One region of the Pseudomonas sp. SJZ080 genome, then DNA from elsewhere that is predicted to be linked to it. Evidence: predicted binding sites of a transcription regulator. Region 1 holds the regulator's gene; each other region holds the start of a gene.

The links. The regulator FliA, encoded in region 1, starts transcription of late flagellar genes. The targets are predictions, from matches to a motif close to CTAAAGTTTNNNNNNNNNNNGCCGNTAA.
Region 2: flgM (flagellar biosynthesis anti-sigma factor FlgM) is a predicted target of FliA. The motif match lies at 1,642-1,669, and genes of this name have one in related genera.
Region 3: FBY04_RS19410 (methyl-accepting chemotaxis protein) is a predicted target of FliA. The motif match lies at 1,050-1,077, and genes of this name have one in related genera.

What each region holds. Positions count from the first base shown of each region.
Region 1 covers NZ_VIUK01000005.1:268,157-271,430, forward strand. The annotation lists gene flhF (flagellar biosynthesis protein FlhF) at 1-541, shown strand, start outside; gene fleN (flagellar synthesis regulator FleN) at 658-1,488, shown strand; gene fliA (RNA polymerase sigma factor FliA) at 1,485-2,225, shown strand; gene FBY04_RS10185 (chemotaxis response regulator CheY) at 2,393-2,764, shown strand; gene FBY04_RS10190 (protein phosphatase CheZ) at 2,787-3,274, shown strand, end outside.
Region 2 covers NZ_VIUK01000004.1:46,927-50,200, forward strand. The annotation lists gene FBY04_RS07320 (flagellar brake protein) at 1-671, opposite strand, end outside; gene FBY04_RS07325 (flagella synthesis protein FlgN) at 764-1,231, opposite strand; gene flgM (flagellar biosynthesis anti-sigma factor FlgM) at 1,279-1,605, opposite strand; gene flgA (flagellar basal body P-ring formation chaperone FlgA) at 1,769-2,530, opposite strand; gene FBY04_RS07340 (chemotaxis protein CheV) at 2,612-3,274, shown strand, end outside.
Region 3 covers NZ_VIUK01000015.1:11,722-14,995, reverse strand. The annotation lists gene FBY04_RS19420 (DUF1294 domain-containing protein) at 1-92, opposite strand, end outside; gene FBY04_RS19415 (undecaprenyl-diphosphate phosphatase) at 89-919, opposite strand; gene FBY04_RS19410 (methyl-accepting chemotaxis protein) at 1,205-2,839, shown strand; gene pnuC (nicotinamide riboside transporter PnuC) at 3,048-3,274, shown strand, end outside.

The DNA.
Region 1 (3,274 bases):
CCGTATCGGCGCTCAGGAACAACTCAAGACCCTGGGCCGGATCCTCAACGTGTCGGTCACCCACGTCGACCCGGGCCAGTCCCTGGTGCAGGCGCTGGATCCGTTGCTGCGCAAGCGTGTGGTGCTGATAGATACCGCCGGTCTTCAGGCCAGCGATCCGGCACTGCGCATGCAGCTCGAAAGCCTGGCCGGTCGTGGCATCAAATCAAAAAATTATCTGGTTCTGGCAACCACCAGCCAGAAACAGGTTCTAACCGCCGCTTATCACAGTTACAAGCGCTGCGGGCTCGCTGGCTGCATCCTGACTAAACTGGATGAAACGGCAAGCCTTGGCGAGGTGTTGAGCCTGGCAATCAGTCATGAATTGCCGGTGGCTTACCTGACCGATGGACCGCGGATTCCGGATGATTTGCATCTGCCGCGTCGTCATCAGCTGGTGAGCCGCGCCGTCAGCGTGCAAATGCAGGAAGAACCCAGCGAAGAAGCCATGGCTGACATGTTCGCTGATATTTACCACAGTCCGACCAAGCAGGTTGGCTGAGGTATTAATGAACAGTTTTTGTACCTACATCGATGGTCTGCCATGCATTGTTCCGTTTGTGAACGCGCAGCCAGTAATGTGGCCTCCGTCTATGCAAGACAAGGTAAAGAAATAACATGGGCAGCATGCATCCCGTACAGGTGATCGCGGTGACCGGCGGCAAAGGTGGCGTCGGGAAGACTAACGTGTCAGTGAACTTGTCCCTGGCTCTAGCTGAGCTCGGCCGGCGCGTCATGCTGCTGGACGCCGATCTGGGGCTGGCGAACGTCGACGTCCTGCTGGGGCTGACACCCAAACGTACCCTGGCCGATGTCATCGAAGGCCGCTGTGAGCTGCGCGACGTGTTGTTGCAGGGGCCCGGCGGTATCCGCATCGTCCCGGCGGCGTCCGGCACTCAGAGCATGGTGCATCTGAGCCCGGCGCAACACGCCGGCCTGATCCAGGCGTTCAGCGATATCGGCGACAACCTCGACGTTCTGGTGATCGACACCGCTGCGGGCATTGGTGACTCGGTAGTCAGTTTCGTTCGCGCCGCGCAGGAAGTCCTGCTGGTGGTCTGCGACGAGCCGACCTCGATCACCGACGCCTATGCACTGATCAAACTGCTGAACCGCGATTACGGCATGAACCGCTTCCGCGTCCTCGCCAACATGGCCCAGAGCCCGCAGGAAGGGCGCAACCTGTTCGCCAAGTTGACCAAGGTCACGGATCGCTTCCTCGACGTCGCCTTACAATACGTCGGTGCGGTGCCGTACGACGAAAGCGTGCGCAAGGCCGTTCAGAAGCAGCGCGCGGTTTATGAAGCTTTCCCGCGTTCCAAGTGTTCCCTGGCCTTCAAGGCCATCGCACAAAAGGTCGATACCTGGCCGCTGCCTGCCAACCCGCGTGGGCACCTGGAGTTTTTCGTCGAGCGCCTCGTGCAACAAACGGCAGGACCCGTGCTATGACAGCCAGCGGTTATAACCTCTACAAGAAGTCGGCGCGTGACGCGCAGTACGAGCTGATCGAGCGTTACGCGCCACTGGTCAAACGCATTGCTTACCACTTGCTGGCGCGATTGCCAGCCAGTGTTCAGGTCGAAGACCTGATCCAGGCCGGCATGATCGGCCTGCTTGAAGTATCGACCAAATACGACGCTAGCAAAGGCGCGAGTTTCGAGACGTACGCGGGCATTCGAATCCGCGGCGCGATGCTCGATGAAGTCCGCAAGGGGGACTGGGCGCCACGTTCGGTCCACCGCAATACCCGCATGGTCAGCGACGCAATTCGCTCGATTGAAGCTAAAACCGGCCGTGACGCTAAAGATCACGAAGTTGCGGCCGAACTCCAATTGAGTCTCGACGATTACTACGGGATTTTGAACGACACCCTGGGCAGCCGGTTATTCAGTTTCGACGATCTGTTGCAGGACGGCGAACACGAAGGGCTGCACGAGGATGGCGCGAGTGCTCATCTCGAGCCGTCACGCGATCTGGAAGATGAACGCTTCCAGGCGGCGCTGGCGGACGCGATTGCCAATTTGCCGGAGCGTGAGCGACTGGTGTTGGCGCTGTACTACGACGAAGAGTTGAATCTCAAGGAAATCGGTGAGGTCCTGGGGGTCAGCGAATCTCGGGTCAGCCAGTTACACAGCCAGTGCGCGGCCCGTTTGCGGGGGCGTTTGGGGGAGTGGCGAGCGCGCTGAAGGCAGTGTGGGGACACTGCGAACGTGGCTGGTGTGGTGTTGAACTGCGCCGGTCTCGATCTGTTGTGCTCCAGACAGTCATTGAGTGCTTTGCCGGATTGATTGAAATGGCGCGTCCAGGTGCTGGGCGCGTTTAAGACTGCTTGGAGGTCGAATTGGACAAGAACATGAAAATCCTCATCGTTGATGACTTCTCAACGATGCGGCGGATCATAAAAAACCTGTTGCGTGACCTTGGGTTCACCAACACGGTCGAGGCTGACGATGGCATTACTGCCATTCCGGTTCTCAACAGCGGGAGCATCGACTTTCTGGTAACGGACTGGAACATGCCTGGCATGACCGGTATCGATCTGCTGCGTCACGTGCGCGCCGATGAAAAGCTCAAGCACCTGCCAGTGCTGATGGTGACTGCTGAAGCCAAGCGCGAGCAGATCATCGAAGCGGCCCAGGCCGGTGTTAACGGCTATGTGGTCAAACCCTTCACGGCCCAGGCGTTAAAAGAAAAAATCGAGAAGATTTTCGAACGCATCGGTTGAGAAACTGCGCCACGGGGGAGCTATGGACCAAAACGAATCTTCACAGGGCGATTTTGAATCGACCCTGAAAAAACACGCAGTCGAACTGGTCGAAAGCCTTGAAAAAGGCAAGTTTGGCGACGCTGTGCAACTGATCCATGAGCTCAATCAGACCCGTGACCGTGGCCTGTATCAGGAAGTGGGCAAGCTCACCCGCGAGCTGCACAGCGCGATCGTCAATTTCCAGATTGACCCGCACATGCCGCAAGCCGAGGAAGTGTCCCAGATCACAGATGCCACCGAGCGACTGGGCTACGTTGTCAAGCTGACAGAGGCCGCAGCCAACCGCACCATGGACCTGGTCGAAAACTCTACGCCATTGGTCAACAGCCTGAGCGATGAAGCCCAGGCGCTGAGCACGGATTGGGGGCGGTTCATGCGTCGCGAAGTCGGGGCTGAAGAGTTTCGCGAGCTGGCACGGCGTGTCGACGGTTTCCTGACACGCAGCAGCGCGGACAACCGCGCGGTGTC
Region 2 (3,274 bases), on a different contig from region 1:
AGGCCGCTCATGTTGTGAAAACGGATGCCGGCGAAGGTGGTGGAGATTTTTTCTTCGAAGTGCAGGTAGCGCAGTTCGACCGGTGCCGTCATTTTGCCGAAGGGCAGGGCGGCGGCAAAGCGGTCGTAGACCTGGCCCAGTTGCAGGCTGCCGGTAATGTCGCCGTCGAAGCGCAACTTGCAACCGGTGGCGGAAATGTCCAGCAGCTTGCCGCTGATCGGCGCCTTGAGCTTTTCACCGTCCAGATCGACGTTGACCAGTTGTGCCAGCTTCAATGCCGCGCGAAAGGCATTGCGGCGCTGGTGATAGACCACTTCATCGGGCAGCGGGCCGCGATAGCAGCGACTGTCACCGGATTCGTCGATGGTCAGTTGACCGTTGCTTTCCCAAGCGATGCGCACGCCGTCGTGAAAGCCTTCGACCTTGAACGGTTCGCCCGCCAGCATGAAGCGTTCGCCGTCACGCGGGATCATCTCGTCGAGCGCGATGGTGCGGCTTTCGCGGTCCACGTCGACCAGATAGCTCTGGAAGCGCTGAGTGCGCTCATGGAACGTGATGATCAGCGGATCATGGCTTTCTTGCAGTTGGCGCAGGTTGCCGGAGATTTCCAAAGGCGTGGTAAGCACCTTGGGTGGCTGCGGGGCATCTTCCGCGTTTAAGGCATTGGACACGGTTCATCAATCTCCAGACAAAATATGACTACGGCTGGCCAGTATATTGCCAGCATGTTGCAAGTCTTGATAGGGCGTGGTCATTTGAAGGCTCAAGCCTGACTGAGCGGGCGTGGCTTCGCAAGCTTGGCGGTTGATCCGCGAGCATCATAAAGGGCAGGCGGTTCGCCGCCGGTGAGGATTTTCAGCTGGTTGGCTGTGGTGGCTTGCTGGACCAGGATCGACTGGCCATTATTGGCGTTCGCTGCCTGGCATTGAGCCAGAAGGTCGGTCAGCACATCGCTCTGCGCCAGCAACTCTTCGCCGATGCTCGAATGGCTGGCCAGTTGCTCCAGGCCGCTGCGATTGACCGGCAGATTGAGGCTGGCGAGGATTTCACTGCGCTTGCGGCCATGCTGTTCGAGCAGAATGATCAATGCCTGCTTCTGCGCCAGAATGTCTTCGAGCAGTGGCATGTCGCGACCGTGCAAGGCGAGGGACTCGGCTTGCAGTAACTCCAGCAATCGTTGCGCTGGAGCAAAGTCGTCGGTGATCAGTTGCAGTAAGTTAGTGTCGTGCATGGCTGGCCTTGGGTTTTAAGCGTCCAAAAGCCTGGCGCGGCCGTAGCCTAGCGCTGGGCTTCGAAGTTGAGCAGTTTGCTGGCTACACGGTTGCTGTCGACTTTGTAGCTGCCATCGGCAATCGCTGCTTTCAACTCGGCCACACGGGCTTTGTCGACGGCAGGCTGATCGCGCAGCTTGTCAGTGACCTGTTGCAACTGTTGAGCCTCATTGCTGAGGTGTACCGATTCCCCGCTTTTGACGGTGCTGGCCTGTTCGGCCGGGGTATTCAGCGGCGCGGATTTGCCGGCTTCGGCAGTTTCCTTGGCAACGCTGGTACGTGTACTGCCCGTAAGTGGCGAGGAGCTGTTCAAACGGCTGAAATCGATGACCATGGTAAAAAACCTCTGAGTATTTGGACGCTTGCCATGTTTTCGGCTCTCCCTGTGAAAACTTTAGACCCATTTATCAATGAGCCTGCATGCGCCAGCACTTCTCTGCATGCGGCACAGTTTAGGGAACAGCCTCGGGCAACGCCACTTCTTCAGGAAAGGGTGCCTACATAGACACTTCCACCTGGCCCGGCGCGGTGACTTGCGCCTTGATGACCCGCTTGGAGTTGAGGTTTTTCACGCGAATCTGTTCGCTCATGCCGCCATTGGACAGGGCTTCGCCGGGCATTCGCACGCTGAGCGTACCACTGCGGGCGGTAATCACCACCTGGTCGCCTTTACGAATGACTTCCGCCTGCTCGAGGTGAACGAGGGTAATCACCTGGTCGGCGACCATTGGTCGGGTAAGTCGCTGGCCGATCGCCTGGTCGAGGGTCGTCAGGTAGCCCTGGTTGATCAGGCTGATATCGCGTTCGCGCAGGAGCACGTCAGCAGGTTCGACAATGTCGGCGCGGCGCAGCGGGCGGGTGGTGGTCACGACGTCGCGAAACAGGCGGACTTGAGCGGGTACGAACACCGTCCAGGGGGAGGTTCCCTCACAGCGAACCTTGACCGTAACGCGGCCCAGCGGCTTGGCCGGGCTCTCGAGGCTGGCTGTCAATTCCTTGTCGCACATGGGCATGCGCAGCCGCGGATCGAGCTGGTTGACCTGGATTTCGTAGCGACCTTCCATTTGACTGGTCGCCAGATAGTCTTCTACGGTGAATTCAAGAAAGCCCTGGGTGACGCCGATAAGCATGTCAGGCAAGGTAACCGCGTCAGCAAGGGCAGGGCTGCCAGCGTTGAACAGGCAAACGGCCGACATTGCACAGAGCAATCTGCGGAAAGGTGATGTCAGGCGTCGGAAAAATGTCGGTTCTGTGTTCATAAGAGTTAAAAAGCAAGCGCCGTGCCGTTTAGTGATGAATGTGCGTCGCAACACACTTAGCGTTGGTGTAGGAGTCTGGGCATGGCTGGTGTAATGGATTCGGTAAACCAGCGCACGCAACTGGTAGGGCAGAATCGCCTGGAGCTGTTGTTGTTCCGTCTTGACGGCCAGCAACTGTACGGGATCAACGTGTTCAAGGTTCGTGAGGTGCTGCAATGCCCCAAGCTGACCCTGATGCCCAAGTCCAGTCCTGTCGTGTGCGGTGTGGCAAATATCCGGGGGGCGACCATTCCGATCCTTGATCTGGCAATGGCGACCGGTTCCGGAGCGTTGAAAGATCAAAGCAATCCCTTCGTGATCATCACGGAGTACAACACCAAGACGCAGGGTTTCCTGGTGCGCTCGGTGGAACGCATCGTCAACATGAACTGGGAGGAGATTCATCCGCCTCCCAAGGGCACCGGACGCGATCATTACCTGACGGCTGTGACTCGGGTCGACAATCAGTTAGTCGAAATCATCGACGTCGAGAAGATCCTGGCGGAAGTGGCGCCGACGCCGGAAGCGATTTCCGTCGGTGTGGTCGATGTCGAGACCCAGCACAAGGCGCTGTCGCTGCGGGTGCTGACGGTCGATGACTCGTCGGTGGCACGCAAGCAGGTCACGCGTTGCCTGCAGACGGTCGGTGTTGAAGTGGTGGCGTTGAACGACGGACGGCAAGCGCTGGATTACCTGCGCAAGCTG
Region 3 (3,274 bases), on a different contig from region 1:
ACGACCGCGAACACCAGCAGCTTCAGTCGCAGGTTGTGAATCTCGCCCCCGGACCGGCGTCCGGGACTGTTGCGCCCGCCGGCATCATTCATGGCTTGACCGCAGTCCAGTCGACCCAGCCGAACTGCCAGGTGGCAAGAATCACCAGACCGAACGCAATGCGATACCAGGCAAACGCCGCATAGCTGTGGCTGGCGATGAATATGAGCAAGCCTCTGACGGCGATCATCGCGAAGATGAACGCGGTGACAAAACCGATGGCGAACACCGGAAAATCAGCCGGCACAAACAAGTCGCGATACTTGTAGCCCGAGTACACCGCCGCTCCGACCATGGTCGGCATCGCCAGGAAAAACGAAAACTCGGTGGCGGTCTTGCGCGACAGCCCGAACAGCAAACCACCAATGATCGTCGAGCCGGAACGCGATGTGCCGGGAATCATCGCCAGGCACTGGGCGAAGCCGACTTTCAAGGCGTCTTTCCAGGTCATCTCGTCAACGGTTGATGCATGCACCTCATGTTGACGCTGTTCCGCCCACAACATCACGATGCCGCCCACGACCAATGCCGTGGCCACGGTAATCGGATTGAACAGGTATTGGTGGATCAGGTCAGCAAAGATCACCCCCAATACCACGGCCGGCAAGAAGGCAATCAGCAGGTTGGCGGTAAAGCGCCTGGCGCTGGGCTGCGTCGGCAAGCCAACCACCACATCGAAAATCTTGCGCCGGAATTCCCATACCACGGCGAGGATCGCGCCGAGCTGGATAATGATGTTGAACGCCATGGCCCGCTCACCACCGAAATTGAGCAAGTCGGCCACGATGATCTGGTGTCCGGTACTGGAAATGGGCAAAAACTCCGTCAGCCCTTCTACAACGCCAAGTATCAATGCCGAAAAGGCAGTCCAAAGGTCCATCAATCCCCCAAGAAGCGATGCGCGACGGCATGCCCCGTTAATATTTTTTCAGAAACAGTCAGCGTAGCTAAAAGGCCCGCGCGCAGAATCCGGACGGAACCGCAAAAATTCCGTGAAACATCGACTTGGACTCAGGTTTTTCCGCGCGGGGCCGAAATCCTATCAGACAAGCCTGATTAACGCTGCCACGTTATAGGACTTGGGTCTGATATGGCCGATCGACAAAGTGTGGTTGGATGCTGGCGATCATTTATTACAAGAAAAAGAAACTGGAGTGACAGCGTTATGAGCAGCTTGCGAAATATGTCGATCAGCCGCCGTTTGTGGCTCATTTTGATCGTGGCCGTCATGATGCTTTTGACGTTGGGCGTGTTGATGCTCAAGCAGATCCACGAAGACCTTTATCACGCCAAGGCCCAGAAAACCCAGCATGTGGTGCAGACCGCCAGCGGCATTCTGACCTATTACCACGGCCTCGAAACGGCCGGCACGCTCACACGCGAGGCCGCGCAGAAACAGGCGCTGACCGCCGTTCGCGGCCTGCGCTATGACCAGAACGACTACTTCTGGATCAACGACCTGACGCCGGTGATGATCATGCACCCGGCCAACCCGAAACTCGATGGGCAGAACCTCTCGGCGATCCGCGACCCGGACGGGTTTGCGCTGTTCAATGAAATGGTCGCCCTCGCCAAAGCCAAGGGCGCCGGCGCGATCGACTATCGCTGGCCGAAACCGGGCGCCAGCGAGCCGGTAGCAAAAACGTCCTACGTCAAACTGTTCGAACCCTGGGGCTGGGTGATCGGCTCGGGCGTATACATCGATGACATGCAAGCAGAATTCACGGCTCAGGTCTGGAAAGCGACCGTCGTCGGGCTGGTGATTGCCGCCATCATGGCGTTGCTGGTGATCCTGATTGCCCGCAGCATCGTGCGCCCGCTCCAGGACACCGTGAACGCCATGGCCAACATTGCCAGCGGCGAAAGCGATCTGACACGCACCCTCGATACCCATGGCCAGGATGAAGTGACGCAACTGGCCCGCCACTTCAATGCCTTTACCGCCAAACTGCGGTTGGTGATCAGTCAATTGCAGGCGTCCGCCAGCGCGCTGGGCCAGTCGTCCAGCGAGCTGGGCAACGACGCCGCACAGGCCCAGCAGCGCAGTCAGCAGCAATCCCAGCAGATGGAACTGGTGGCCACGGCCATCAATGAAGTGACGTACGGCGTGCAGGATGTGGCCAAGAACGCCGAACAGGCGGCCAGCGAAATGCGCGATGCTGAATCCCAGGCGCAACAGGGCCAGGTCAACATCGACAGCAGCCTGCAACAAATCGACAGGTTGTCGGGCACCATTGATCAGGCCGTGGAAGTCATCCGCACACTGGCCACCGAAAGCACCCAGATCGGCAGCGTGCTTGAAGTGATCCGCTCCATCGCCGAGCAAACCAACCTGCTCGCCCTCAACGCCGCCATCGAGGCCGCCCGGGCCGGCGAGCAAGGTCGCGGGTTTGCCGTCGTCGCGGATGAGGTGCGCCTGCTGGCCCAGCGCACCCAGAAGTCCACCGCCGAGATCCAGTCGATGATCGAACGCTTGCAAGGCCACTCCGAAGCGGCGGTCAAGGTCATTGGCGACAGCAGTCGCGCGTCCCAGCTGACCATCGAACAGGCCGGCCTCGCCGGTGCGAGCCTGAACGCCATTGGCCAGGCACTGCGCAATCTCAATGGCCTGAACGCCTCCATCGCCAGCGCCACCTTGCAACAGTCCCACGTGGTCGAGGACATCAACCAGAACGTCACCCAGGCCGCCGGTTTGTCCCACAGCACTGCGCTGGCGGCGGAACAGTCGAGTGTGGCGAGCGTGCGGCTGAAGGATCTGAGCGAACAATTGAACGGGCTGCTCAAACAGTTCCGCGTCTAAAACCAAACACTGACCCTGTGGCGAGGGGACTTGTCCCCGTTCGGCTGCGAAGCAGTCGTAGATTTTTTGGGACCGCTTCGCGGTCCAACGGGGACAAGTCCCCTCGCCACAAAAATCCTCTCGTAACAAAAGCACTCTCGCCACAGAAGCCTCATCAATACAATCCCGGTACAATCCGCTCCCTCTACGATTTTCCCAAGGAACCTCCATGTCCGGGCTTGAACTGTTTGCCGCCACCCTCGGTGTCATTGCCGTCTGGTTGACGGTCAAACAGAACCCCTGGTGCTGGCCGATCGGCCTGGTCATGGTGTCGCTTTACAGCTGGGTCTTTTTTGAAGTGAAGCTGTATTCGGACATGCTGTTGCAGGTGATCTACGCCGCGCTGCAACTCTATGGCTGGTGGCAGTGGACGCGCGCGGGGGCCGCGCGGCAGGG